Regions from separate parts of the Cupriavidus sp. DL-D2 genome, predicted to be linked through region 2. Evidence: predicted binding sites of a transcription regulator. Region 2 holds the regulator's gene; each other region holds the start of a gene.

Region 1 (3,382 bases), on a different contig from region 2:
GACAGCGCGTTGGCACGCATTCGCGAGATCTACGACAGTTCCGTGGCGGCGGTGCGGGCACGCTTCGATGCCTTCGCCCACGGCAAGCCGCTGCCGTCCGCCGCGCACGCCTGCTATCCCTACCTCGGCATCTCGGTCAATCTGGAAACGATGGTCACCGACAGCCGGCCTTCCTGGGGTACGGTGGCGTACCCCGGCGTCTATGGCACCACGGTGACGCGTCCCGACCTGCTGTGCGACTACTACCGAGACCAGATCGAGCGCCTGATGCGCTATCACCGCGTGCCGGTGGTGGTGGGGCTATCCCGGCAGCCCATCCCGCTGCCGTTCGTGATCGAGGCCTCGACCACGGACATCAGCTACACCCAGGCGCGCGAGCTGGAGGCATCCTTCGTGCTGCCCGAGCTGAGCCGCATCGACGATTCGATTGCCAACGGCACGTACGAGCCTACGCCGGGCGAGGCCTGGCCGCTGTCACTGTTCTCCGCCGAGCGCGTGGATCTGGCGCTGCAGCGGCTGTACCACTACACGGGTACGGCGCCGCAACACTTCCAGCGTTTCGTGCTGTTCACGAACTACCAGCGCTACGTCGACGAGTTCGTCGCACTGGGCCGGGGCCTGATGGCCGACGGCGGTGGCGATGGCTACGTGCGGTTCGTCGAGCCCGGCGATATCGTGCAGGAACTGGGTGCCGCGGAGCCCGAGGAAGCCACGCGCCCACGTGCCCTGCCGCAGATGCCCGCTTACCATCTGGTGCGCGAAGATGGGCTGGGCGTGACGCTCGTGAATATCGGAGTGGGTCCGTCTAACGCCAAGACCATGACGGATCATCTCGCGGTCCTGCGTCCCCACTGCTGGTTGATGGTGGGCCACTGCGGCGGGTTGCGACGCTCGCAGCAGCTTGGCGACTACGTGCTGGCCCACGCCTACGTGCGCGACGATCATGTGCTCGACCACGACCTGCCGCCATGGGTCCCAGTGCCGCCGATTGCCGAAATCCAGGTAGCGCTACAGGAAGCGGTGGCACGCGTGACGGGTTTGTCGGGCACGGAAATGAAGACGCGTATGCGGACCGGCACCGTGGTATCGACCGACGACCGCAACTGGGAACTGAAATCGAAGGCGCTCTATGCCCGGTTCAACCAGTCACGGGCCATCGCCATCGATATGGAAAGCGCGGCGGTGGCGGCCAATGGCTTCCGCCTGCGGGTGCCGTACGGCACGTTGCTGTGTGTTTCGGACAAGCCGCTGCACGGCGAGCTGAAACTGCGCGGCATGGCCAACGCCTTCTATCGGCAGCGGGTCAGTCAGCATATGACCATCGGCCTGGAAGCGATCCGCATCCTGCGCGAGAACGGCGTGGAGCAACTCCATTCGCGCAAACTGCGCAGCTTCGACGAACCGGCGTTCCGCTAAAGGATCGCGCAACTCCGCCTTTCTTTACCGCCTCCCCAGAAATAAAAAAGCGCGCGGGATTGCCGCGCGCAGGGAGGCGGAGAGGGCGCCGGATAGACAACCCTTCCAGGTGCTGCAAAGGTACAAGCGAGGAGAATCAGAAGCGGTAGCCGACGCCCGCGCTGAACAGCCACGGATCGAGGTTGACGGTCGAGACCTTGGTCGAGCCAGAGTAGACGTTGCTGGAGATCCAGACCTTCTTGGCGTCCACGTTCAGGAACCAGTTCTTGTTGATCTTGTAGTCCATGCCGATCTGCAGCGCAGGACCCACGCTCCAGCGGTCGAGGCCCAGCGTGCCACCTGCCAGGTCCGCACCGTAGATGCGGGTCACGTTGACGCCGGCACCGACGTACGGACGGAACGTGCCGTTCGGCAGGAAGTGATATTGCAGCAGCAGGCTCGGCGGCAGATGCTTGAACGTGCCGATCTTCGCGCCATCGAGGCTCACGTTCTGCTTCTGCGGGTACGTCAGCACAAGTTCGGCGGCGATGTGCGGCACGATGAAGTACGTGATGTCGACTTCCGGAATCCACTTGTTGTTGACGTGGATGCGGTCCGAGGCGCCCACGCCGCCGACCGGGTCCGACTTGTTCGACATGTCCAGGTAGGTGCCGCGCAGGCGGACCATCCAGTTGCTCTGGCCTTCATCGGCGGCAAAGGCGGGTGCGGACAGCGTGCCGATGGTGGCGGCAGCGAGCGCCATGCAGATCGAGGAAGCGACAGTCTTGCGGCGGGGAGTGGTGATAGTAGTCATGGGGTCTGGGCACTTAACATCGAAAAAGTGCGACCAGTGTGTCCGCTGCCAATCCGTCGGACTTTGACCCAAAACAATTGGTGTGCAGCCGATAGGTCCGGGGCGCGTATGCGTCGCCAACACGCGACACCGCCCGCTCATTCAATCGTCAGGGGCTTGCGCTTGTGCCCCGATGCTTCTATTTACATGCGGTTTTATTCGTGGCGTCCGCCGACGCCCACCCGTACGCTGTGCGCACGTGGTTTGTGCACCGCGCATGTCGTGGGCGTCCGCAAGGACGTCTTTGCTGGTGTGCCCTGTGGGGGCAGGGCACACCGTTTTTCTCATGACGTTATCGGATTCTTCCGAGTCCGATTCCTGGTCTGCAGAGAGACTGCGCCCCGTCAGGCGGCCTTCGCCTGCCCGCCGTCACGCGCAGCGAGGTGTCGGTTGACGCCGGAGATCACCGCCTTCAGCGATGCCGTGACGATGCTGGTATCCACGCCTGCGCCGAACCCCGTCGGCGAATCGCCCACGCGTACTTCCACATAGCAGGCCGCATTGGCGTTGGCGCCGGTGGTCATGGCGTGCTCGTGATAGTCCATCACGCGCACCGCGATGCCCAGGCCGCGCGAGAAGGCATCCACGGCCGCATCGATCGGGCCGTTGCCCGCGCCGCGCACGCGTACGGGCTGGCCGTCGCGTACCAGCTCCATCTCGATCTCCACGCTGTCGCCGTTCGATACCATGCGATGCGAGACGTGGCGAATCGGCGCATCCACATCGAGGTATTCGCGGCGGAACAGCGCGTAGAGATCCTCGGCGCTGGCCTCCAGGCCCGTCTCGTCGGTCATGACCTGCACCGCGCGGCTGAACTCGATCTGCAGCCGGCGCGGCATGAAGATGCCATGCACCTGTTCCAGCAGATACGCCATGCCGCCCTTGCCCGACTGGCTGTTCACGCGGATCACCGCGTCGTAGCTGCGGCCCAGATCGGCCGGGTCGATAGGGAGGTAGGGCACTTCCCAGATCGCGTCGGGCTTCTGCTGCGCAAAGCCCTTGCGGATGGCGTCCTGGTGCGAGCCGGAGAATGCCGTAAAGACGAGGTCGCCAACATACGGATGACGCGGATGCACGGGCAGCTGGTTGCAATGCTCCACGCACTGCCTGACTTCGTCGATATCGGAAAAATCC
Region 2 (3,382 bases):
GATCTTCGCCTCTTGGGTATTCATGTGATTGTGTGCAGCCTGTCTTTGCACCTGCCCCCGGACGAATCCCGGGGCACTGGAGATTGCAGATACAGCGAGGCCAATGCCATCGCCATCTCGTCGCGCAGACGGTCCACGCTGGTTTCAGCGCCGCCGTGCACCTCGTTCTTTGCATCGAATTGCCGGGACTGTCCGGCAGGAGATCGTCCAGGGCCGGCAGCCATCACCGGTCGACGGACCTCTTGCGTCGCGCCTCCCCTTCGGGGCGGACATTCGCCTGGGCCAACGCATGACCAAGACGGCAAGAAACAATCGGATATCGGCTCAGGAAACTTCGCCCTGACCCGGCGTCACCTTCCACACCGCCGTCGGCCTTTTAACCAGATCTTTTGAACCGGATGGACTGTGGGGATGGTTCCGGCATGCAACAGCATGGCCAGAAACCCTGGGCGGGCATCCCTGATGAGAGAAACCGCCCCGGCGACGCCTCGTGCATGACGCGGCGCGATACCGTGGTTCTCGCGATTGTATGGCATTACCGCCGGATACCGCAACCCGGGGCTGTGGCCGATTCAGAACACCACGCAGAATCCGGCGTGCGCAAGGGTCTCCGGAAGCCATACGGCGCGGGCCACCCCCAGCAACCCGAAACCCGCCACGAGCAAAGCTGAAACGGTGCGAACCCACCGCTTGCGCGACCACTGCCGCAGGTAACCGGATAACCCCGAGATCACCAGCAGATTCGGCAAAGTACCTAGTCCGAAGGCTCCCATGACGAGTGCGCCCGACGAAGCATTGCCCGCCAGCAGCGCCAAGCCGAGCGCACTATAGATCATTCCGCAGGGCACCATACCCCATACAAGACCCATGCCGAATCGGTGCATCGCTGACGGCACTGCGGCAGGACCGCCATGCAACCCCTGAGTCGATCGAACGTGCCGCAAGAGCTTGGCGACGTGCGAAGCGATCCGCGCGACAAAACGTTCCACGGCACCCATGCGCATCTGCCAGCCGAAAAGCAACCACAATCCGGCCATGATCAGCAACAGGCTCCCCACGCCGAACAGCCATCGCTGCAATGGCAGATAGTCGTGCGCCCACGCCGCCGCACCCACTGCACCGGCCAATGCGCCGAGCAACATGTACGTCGTCACCCGGCCCGCATGCATGACGCAAATCGACATCCACCAGTGCCGTCTAGAACGGTGCAAGAACGAGACCGTCTGTTGCACTTGCTGCGGATTTTGTTCGACTGCAATAGCAATTCCTCCACACATCGCCGCGCAATGCACACCGCCAAACAGGGCAATCAGAAAAACGCTTAAAAGCACGCCAAATGGCAACTGTTCCTCGCTTCCGCGTCACTCCACGCTGTAAAATGCATGCATCGCGCCCTCGCTGCAAGCGCATTCAAACGAGCACTTCAATTGCTGACTTCCATCCCCGTTACCGAGATGTCGCCACGCTGCTCCACGTGTGCCATGGGCCAACTCTGCCTGCCCGTGGGCATGTCGCAGCAGGACCTCGTAAAAATGGACACTCTCGTGCAGGAGCGCGTGCGTGTCCACAAGGGCGAAACGCTGTATCGAATGGGTGAACCGCTCTCCGCGGTCTACGCCATTCGTTTCGGCACGCTGAAAACCCACGTCACCATGGAGGATGGGCGTACTCAAATTACCGGCTTCCATCTTCCGGGAGAAGTCATCGGCCTCGATGGACTCGGCGAGATGCAACATGCATCGGATGCGACCGCCCTCGAGGACGCTGAAGTCTGCGTCGTGCGGTTCGACGATCTGCAATCGCTGTCGAATCATCTGCCTTCGCTGCAAGGTCAGTTCCTGCGACTTATGAGCAAGGAGATCTCGCAGGACCAGGTCATGCTGATCACGCTTGGCTCGATGCGTGCCGAAGAGAGACTCGCCGCCTTCCTCGTCAATATGTCCGAGCGCCTCTCCGCACGCGGTTATTCCTCCACGGAGTTCGTGCTGCGCATGAGCCGCGAGGAAATCGGCAGCTATCTCGGCCTCAAGCTCGAAACCGTCAGCCGCCTGTTCTCCCGGTTCGCGGAAGCTGGCCTGATCCAAATTCGTCAACGGCATGTGAAGATCATCGACATGGCTGGCATCAAGCAGGTCTATAGTCGCTCCTGCTAGGCGCCATCCTGCTGCAAGACCAGAGCCGCACAGCATCACGCTGTTGCGGCTTTTTTTGCGAAATTGCTATTCGAGTTCATCGGTATCGCTGAGCCTGCCCGGCATCGTGTAAAGCGTGAGACCGCTGGACAGTGCGCAGAACAGCCACGCCAGCAGAAAGCCCACGGTGTAGATCGCCTGCCTCGAAGCCTCCACCGGTTGGCCGAAGAAACTGATGTCTCCCGGGTCGACAACGGAAAACACTACCGCCGTAGCCGCGCCACCCATCAGAAACGCTGGCCACAGTACCCACATCAGCCAGCGCAACCTCATGGATGACTCCCTTGTTCCGTGGCGCTTCCGACATCGGCTTTCTCGACGACCAGTCCATGGCGGGTGGCATCGCGCACAGGGACGTCCGCATGTGTGCTGGCCAGCCAGATCGTGATACCACAACCCACCATCGCCAGCATCGGGCCGGCCATCAAGATCCACGGCCACGGCTCCTTGTACCAGGGTCGAACGGCATGGGGAGGCTGTTGGGGGCGCTGAGCCATTGCATCTCCTCTTACAAGTTGCGGGGAACGATAAAGCTTGTGCTCTGACGGATCTGCGACCGGCGTTGCGACTCGGTTTCCGCCGTGACCGTCACGTCGATCTTGTGGGTACCTTGCCTGGCGTCTTCGATCGGCACACGGATGCGAATTGGCAACAGCCGGTTCGACGTGGGATCTAGAGTGCTGGCCGTCTGGTCATACTCGACGGTGAGCCCTTTCATATCGTAGCCATCTACCTTCACATCGATTGTCACTGGTGACTCGGTGGCATTGATCAACTGCAACCGGTACACGTTCTCGACCCAGCGTCCATCCACCTCGCGACCAAGCGCTCCACGGTCTCGAATGATGTCGACCTTCAGCGGCGTGCGCATCGCCAGCGACGCGGCAAAGCCACCCATCAGTGCCAGCCAGATCACCATGTAGATCATGGTGCGAGGCCGCACCAGCCGCTTGCGGGCCTCGGCAATGGACAACGCCGATCGCATGGCATTCTCGGAGGTGTACCGGATCAGCCCGCGCGGGTACTCCAGCTTGTCCATGACCTGATTGCAGGCGTCGATACAAGCTCCGCATCCAATGCATTCGTACTGGAGGCCGTCCCGGATATCGATCCCCGTCGGGCACACCTGCACGCAGATGCTGCAGTCCACGCAGTCGCCCAGGCCGGCGGCACGGTGATCCAGCTTCCGC
Region 3 (3,382 bases), on a different contig from region 2:
GACCACTACGAGCGCCGACTCCTGATCCTTGGTGCCCCAGACCGAGAACCACACCTCGTCTCCGGCATGGTTGTATTCCGCCTGCACCACGCGCTTGGCACCGTCGCCCTTGAGGTTGGCCCACTGCGCGATCGGCAGCACTTCGAATCCGCCATCGAGCCGCTTCGTGTCGAACACGGCCACCGACTGGTTGAGCTTGTTGTCGGGGTGGAACGGTGTATCGACCCAGAGGTTGCGAGACTTGGGATGCGTCTTGATGAAGAGCGAGCCACCGCCCTGCCCCTTGAGCGTCTGCACCACCTTCCACGCCTGCGCCTTGTGGCCCTCCGGATCGGTGCCGATCAGGCTGATCGTCTCGTCGCCAAGATGGCTCGTGGCCCAGACCGGCCCAAAGGTCGGATGGATGAAGTTGGCGCCCCGTCCGGGGTGTGGCGTCTTGCCCACGTCGACCAGCGCGGCCAGGCGATCCTCCTTGGTATCGACCACGGCGATCTTGTCCGAGGCGTTGGCGGCCACCAGGAAGTACCGCCCCGTGGAATCGAAGCCGCCGTCGTGGAGGAACTTCGCCGCGTCGATGGTCGTGGTCTTGAGGTTCTCCAGGTCCGCGTAGTTCACCATCAGGATCTTGCCGGTCTCCTTGGCATTGATGACGAACTCCGGATGGAAGTGGCTGGCAACGATGGACGCCACGCGCGGCTCGGGGTGATATTCGTTGTCCACGGTCATGCCGCGTGTGGACACCACCTTGAGCGGCTTGAGCGTCTCGCCTTCCATGATCACGTACTGCGGCGGCCAGTAGGCGCCCGCCACGGCGTACTTGTCTTCGTAACCCTTGTACTTGGAAGTCTCGACGGAACGCGCCTCCATCCCGATCTTCACCTCGGCCACGTTGTCGGGCCTGGGCAACCAGAGATCGATCAGGTTCAGGCGCGCATCGCGTCCGATCACGTACAGGTAGCGCCCTGACGCCGACATCCGCGAGATATGCACCGCGTAGCCGGTCTTGATGATGTTGATGATCTGCTTGCTGTCGCCGTCGATCAGGGCCACTTCCCCGGCATCGCGCAGCGTGACCGAGAACAGATTCTCCAGGTTGTAGCTGTTCATCTTGCGCGTGGGCCGCTTGCCCACCGGCATGATGTCCTTGCGCGATTTCTCGATATCCGCGAGGGAAAATTCCGGCGGGGTCGGTGGCTCCAACTGGACGTAGCGTGCCATCAGGTCCACGTCGGCATCGGACAGGTCACCCGAGGTGCCCCAGTTCGGCATGCCGGCCGGACTGCCGTACTTGATAAACGTCTTCAGGTATTCCGTGCCGCGCGCCACCGTGATGTCCGGCGTCAGCGCCTTGCCCGTGGCGCCGCGGCGCAGCACACCGTGGCAACCAGCACATCGCTCGAAGTAAATCTGTCGGGCCGTGTCGAACTCGCCGGCCGTCAACGTCGGCGGGGATGCCGCATGACCCTGGCCGATCCATAGGGCCAGCGGCAACGCCGCCAGCGCGGGGAACCTCCATCTCTTCGCCTTCATGATTCTTCTCTTGCGAGGGTGGGAAAAGCATTGGCGTGGTCAACACGTCCGATGCGCCCATCATCGGGATAAAGCGAGAAAGCGGGATTGATGGCAATCAACTGCCCGATAGGTCGGGTGGGAGTTCAGCGGAGAACGTTAGCGGCGGGGGTTTTTGGTCCGAAAGAGCTTCGGATACCGAGGGGTTTTTGGCTCCCCTCTCCTGCGGAGTGGGAGAGGGGTTGGGGGAGAGGGTCGGAGGGTCTGCTTGCTGACTTGTCGCAAATTGCACCGCGTTGGCACTCCCCCCCCCCCCGGCCCCCCCGGGGGGGGGGGGTGTGGGGGCCGTGGGTCGGAGGGTCTGCTTGCTGACTTGTCGCAAATTGCACCGCTTGCCCTCTCCCCCGCCCCTCTCCCGCAAGCGGGAGAGGGGAGAAAACAAAGGGTCCGCGAGAGAGCGACGTCAGCCCCGCGGCATCAGCACCCACATCTTGCCGCCCTGCTTCATGCGGCCGGCGGTTTCGCCGGCGGCGTCGCCGGCGCCCCAGAAGAAGTCGGCGCGGACGCCGCCCTTGATCGCGGAGCCGGTGTCCTGGGCGAACATCAGGCGCTGGATCGGCTCGGTGGAGAGCGGGCGCGTGGTGGACAGGAACACCGGCACGCCTAGCGGAATCGTGGCCGGGTCCACGGCGATCGAGCGTTCGGCGGTCAGCGGCACGCCTAGCGCGCCCACCGGGCCGTCGTTGTTGGGCGGCAGTTCGCGGAAGAACACGAAACGCGGGTTCACGTTCAGCATTTCCTCGACACGCGCCGGGTTGGCTTTCGCCCAAGCCTTGATGCCCTGCATCGTTGCCTGCGAAGGTGTGATCTCGCCCCGGTCGAGCAACCACTTGCCGAACGAGCGGAACGGCTGGTCGTTGGTGCCGCCGTACCCGACACGCATGATCTTGCCGTCGGCCAGCCGGATGCGGCCCGAGCCCTGAATCTGCAGGAAAGCGGCTTCCACCGCATCGTCCACGTAGACCAGTTCGCTGCCGCGCATCGCCGGGTTCTGCAGCAGTTCGCCGCGTGCGGGCAGCGTGCCCTTGCCGAGTTGGACCGGGCGCCGGTACAGCGGCACCTGGTAGGCGCCCTGGCGCGTGCGCGATCCGTGCAGGATGGGTTCGTAGTAGCCGGTAATCAGGCCGCTATCGGTGCCATCGACATTGATCACGCGATAGGGCTGGAAATGGTTCTCGAAGTAGCTGCGCATGGCCGGCAGGTCTCCGGCATCGACCATCATGCCCACCGCGCAGACGCGGGTCCATTCCGGCTTCTTCTTCAGCACCTGGCAACTGGCCTGCAGCGCCGGCCACGCGGCGCGCACATCGTCCTGGCTCCAGCCGCCGATCTCGGCCCAGCTTGCCGGTTGCAAACGTCCGGCCGTCGGTGACGTGGGAGGCGGCGTGGTCGTGCCGCCCGGCGGCAGGATGCGCGGCGGCGGACCACTCATGCAGCCAGCCAGCAGCGCGGCGCCGAGTACCGAGGCCAGCAGCGCCAGCCGGTCGTTTGCAGTCGCGCGGATGCCGCGCAGGGAAAGCTGATATGCCATCGTGTTTGTTTGTTCCGCGTGGCGGGCAATGGGCTGCGGCGCGCCTTCGTTCTCACGCTCGCGCCAGCCTTTCACCCCGCATGTCCTACAATCTCAAGCCGATCCGTCGACTGTCCCCGAGTACCTTCCGAAGCGCCCCCCGGAGTCTCCAACCAAGCGATGAGCCAGTTCTTCGAAAACCACCCCACCCTGCTGCTGGCCGCCGAGGCCGGCGTGGCGCTGTTCCTGCTGATCTTCATCGTGGTCTGGACGATGGGCACGGCGAAGAAGAATCCCCGCCCC
Region 4 (3,382 bases), on a different contig from region 2:
TCCTGCCGCAGGTACTGGTCGAACACCATGGCCACGCGACGCACCAGCAGACGGCCCAGTGTGGTGATGTCGATACGGTCCGATGTGCGGCGCACCAGGTTCTCCACGGCCAATCGGTCGAGTTCGGCCAACTCGACTGCGAACTTGGTGGCGAAGTCGATATCGTGCTCGGCCTCGATTGCGGCAATGTCGAGCGTGCCGTTGCACATCAGCGCGCCGATGATCTTGCGGCGCAGATGGTCCTCGGCCGACGTCTCGAAGCCGCGCACGATCGGCAGGCGGCCCGCGTCCAGCGCGGCGTAGTAGTCGTCGGTGGTCCGGGCATTCTGCACGTAGTGCCCCGCCACCGCACCGATGGCCGACACACCGAGCCCAAGCTGGTCATAGCCCGCGTGCGTGGCGTAGCCCTGGAAATTGCGCTGCAGCCGCCCTTCCCGCTGCGCGACGGCGAGGTCATCTCCGGGCAACGCGAAATGGTCCATGCCGATATAGACGTAGCCGGCTGCGGTCAGGAGTTCGATGGTCGAGACGAGGATATCGAGCTTTTCGCCGGCTGGCGGCAGTGCATTTTGGTCAATACGGCGTTGCGGTTTGAATACATGTGGCAGATGCGCGTAGCTGTAAACGGACAGCCGGTCGGGGCGCAGCTCGAGGGTGCGATCCACCGTGGCGTTGAAGCGCGCGGTGGTCTGGTGTGGCAGCCCATAGATCAGGTCCATGCTGACAGACTGGAATCCCAACCGCCGCGCCGCCAGCACCACATCGCGCGTTTCCTCGAAAGACTGCACCCGATGGATGGCCTGCTGCACTTCGGGATCGAAATCCTGCACCCCAAGACTGATGCGGTTGAACCCCAGTTCCGCGAGCAGCGCCATGCGGTCGTCTGTCACACGGCGCGGATCGATTTCGATCGAGTGCTCGCCTTCGGGCAGCAGTTCGAAGTGTCGATGCAAGGCAGCCATCACGGCGCGCATTTCGGCAGGATCGAGGAAGGTCGGCGTGCCGCCGCCCCAGTGCGACTGCATCACCCCGCGTCGTTCGCCGAGATGTGCCGCCACCATCGCCATCTCGCGCGCCAGGTAGTCCACGTAGCGTGCGCTGCGGCTGTGATCCTTCGTGATGATCTTGTTGCAGCCGCAGTAGTAGCAGATGTTCTCGCAGAACGGGATGTGCAGATATAGCGACAACGGCGCGGGAGCATCGGCGCGGCAGGCGTCGAGCGCGCGCAGATAGCCAGCGTCACCCACTTCAGCATGGAAGCGGTCAGCGGTGGGATACGAGGTATAGCGGGGACCGTTGCCGTCGATGCGCCCGGCCAGGCTGCGGAAGTCGGCAAGCGCGCGACGATCGAAGGCCGTGCTGTTGGAATGACTGGTGGAGTTTGAGGCAGAGGTGGGGGCGGACATTTTCGAGTTCTCGGTAAAGGCACGGCTAACCGACCGATGCTATGCCCGCCAATCCCTATCAACTTTGACGCCAATCAAGACAACGGACCTGCTGCGCCGGCCACCCCCGAATAGGTGGGGGCTTCTGTCGGGAAAAAGTCACGCAAGCGTCATCAACGGCCGATAGTCTCGGCCCCGGCCTCGATGTCTCGTAGCCCATCCCCCACTCTCCTTTGCTCCCGCTGCCATGCGCCCAGCCTTGCCGCAGTCGATGTCGTCGCGCCCGCCCGAACCCGAACCAGCGATCACGGGCCGGCGTCGCACCTTACTCGCACTTGGCGCGTTGTCCACCGCAGCCCTGCTGCCCAATGCAATGGCGCAACCCGCCACACCCGTGGCAAGGCGCCAACTGGTGGTCGGGCATCTGGTCGATCGTATCGGACCGCAGGCCGATCTCGCGCGTGACTACCTGGCCGGGGCCAAGGTCCTGTTCGATGCGTTCAATGCCGCGGCGACACCGGGCGCGCCACGCATCGTGCATGTCATCCGGGATGCCGATCCGAATCCGCGCCATGCCATCGCGCAAGCCGTGGCATTGGCCGATAACGAACGTGCGGACGTGCTGTTCGGCACAGGAGACGCCCTGTTGCCATCGCTGGCGAATGCCTCGGAACTGACGCGGCGCGGCGTGCAACTCGTTGCGCCGTTGTCCGGACTGGCCATGACCGCCGAGAACATCTGGTTCACACGCGCCGACTATCAGGCCGAGGTCGATGCCGCCGTGCGCCAGTTGCACAGTTACGGATTGCGCAACATCGCACTGGCCGTGTCGCCGGACTTCGCGGCCGGTGCCTTGGGCACCGGTACGCCGTGGCTGGCACGCCTGGAGAAAGACATCGCCACGCGCGCGGTGCCGCTGGGTAGCAACATCGAGGACAGCGCGCGCCGCATCGCCGCCGCACGTCCCGGCGCGGTGATCGTGGCGGGCGATACCCTCGCGTACGGCAGCCTTGGCCGCGCGCTCGCCGCGCAGAACTGGTTTGGCTTTCTGGTGGGATTGTCTGCGGTCAGCCCGTCATCCGCGCGCGAGATTCTGGGCGCTAGCTACGCCGGCGGCATGGTGGTAACGCAGATCGCGCCGGGGCCGCAGGAATCCACGCTGCGTGTGGTCAAGGAGCACGTCGCGCGCATGAAGCAGTATCTCGACGAGCCGCCCTCGCCTGCCACGCTCGCGGGATACATCGGCGCCGCGTGGCTGACGCGCGCCGCCACGGGTATGAAAGCACCGGGCCCGGCCGAGTTGCGACGCGCCTTGCAGGCACGTATCGACGTGGGCGACTTCACGCTCGATTTCACGCGCGGGCTGCGTGGCTCGCAATACGTGCAACTCGCGGCCATCGGCAAGAGCGGCCTGCCGCAGCGGGCCTGATGATTTCCCGCTGCTGCGTTATACGCGCGGCAGCGTGATGCTGACACGCAGGCCGCCTTCGGTCCGGTTCGACAACTTCAACTCGCCGCCGTGGCGGGTCACGATGTCGTGCGCGATCGACAGCCCCATGCCCACGCCGCCCGTGGCGCGGCTGCGTGACGATTCCACGCGATAGAACGGTTCGAGCACGCGCGACAACTCGGCGGGTGGAATGCCGGGACCGTTATCGCACACGTCGATCGTGACCCGTTCCGGACTATCGGCCAGCACGATATGCGCGGCGCCGCCATAGCGATGCGCATTCTCCACGAGGTTCACCACCGCGCGGCGCAGTTCTGCGGGATAGGCGAGCATCGGCGCGGCCTCGCCCGAGAGTCGCACGTCCTGCCCGATCTCCTGCGCATCGTCGACCACTGCCTGCACCAGCGCCTGCACATCCACGCGCTGACGCGGACCCGTCGCACCATCGCGCTCGCGCAAGTAGTACAACGTGGCATCGATCAGCCCGTTCATCTCGGTCAGATCCTGACGCAAGCGATATCGCACGTCATTGCTTTCGATGCGTTCG

What was found. The regulator FNR, encoded in region 2, switches genes on or off when oxygen is low (the NO sensors DNR and NnrR bind a similar motif). The targets are predictions, from matches to a motif close to TTGATNNNNATCAA.
Region 1: a site for FNR is predicted at 2,273-2,286, ahead of ABDB81_RS14230 (OmpW family outer membrane protein). Genes of this name have one in related genera too.
Region 3: a site for FNR is predicted at 1,618-1,631, ahead of ABDB81_RS14800 (nitrite reductase). Genes of this name have one in related genera too.
Region 4: a site for FNR is predicted at 1,471-1,484, ahead of hemN (oxygen-independent coproporphyrinogen III oxidase). Genes of this name have one in related genera too.

Annotation. Positions count from the first base shown of each region.
Region 1 is NZ_JBDKXK010000021.1:59,871-63,252, reverse strand. Features, by position in the region: gene ABDB81_RS14235 (AMP nucleosidase) at 1-1,416, shown strand, start outside; gene ABDB81_RS14230 (OmpW family outer membrane protein) at 1,553-2,158, opposite strand; gene leuA (2-isopropylmalate synthase) at 2,593-3,382, opposite strand, start outside.
Region 2 is NZ_JBDKXK010000069.1:37,141-40,522, forward strand. Features, by position in the region: gene scpB (SMC-Scp complex subunit ScpB) at 1-24, opposite strand, end outside; gene ABDB81_RS26110 (sulfite exporter TauE/SafE family protein) at 573-1,343, opposite strand; gene fnr (fumarate/nitrate reduction transcriptional regulator Fnr) at 1,428-2,153, shown strand; gene ABDB81_RS26120 (hypothetical protein) at 2,220-2,465, opposite strand; gene ABDB81_RS26125 (FixH family protein) at 2,462-2,689, opposite strand; gene ccoG (cytochrome c oxidase accessory protein CcoG) at 2,701-3,382, opposite strand, start outside.
Region 3 is NZ_JBDKXK010000023.1:15,722-19,103, forward strand. Features, by position in the region: gene ABDB81_RS14800 (nitrite reductase) at 1-1,530, opposite strand, end outside; gene ABDB81_RS14805 (MltA domain-containing protein) at 1,973-3,100, opposite strand; gene ABDB81_RS14810 (hypothetical protein) at 3,260-3,382, shown strand, end outside.
Region 4 is NZ_JBDKXK010000036.1:54,736-58,117, reverse strand. Features, by position in the region: gene hemN (oxygen-independent coproporphyrinogen III oxidase) at 1-1,406, opposite strand, end outside; gene ABDB81_RS19225 (ABC transporter substrate-binding protein) at 1,657-2,814, shown strand; gene ABDB81_RS19220 (ATP-binding protein) at 2,833-3,382, opposite strand, start outside.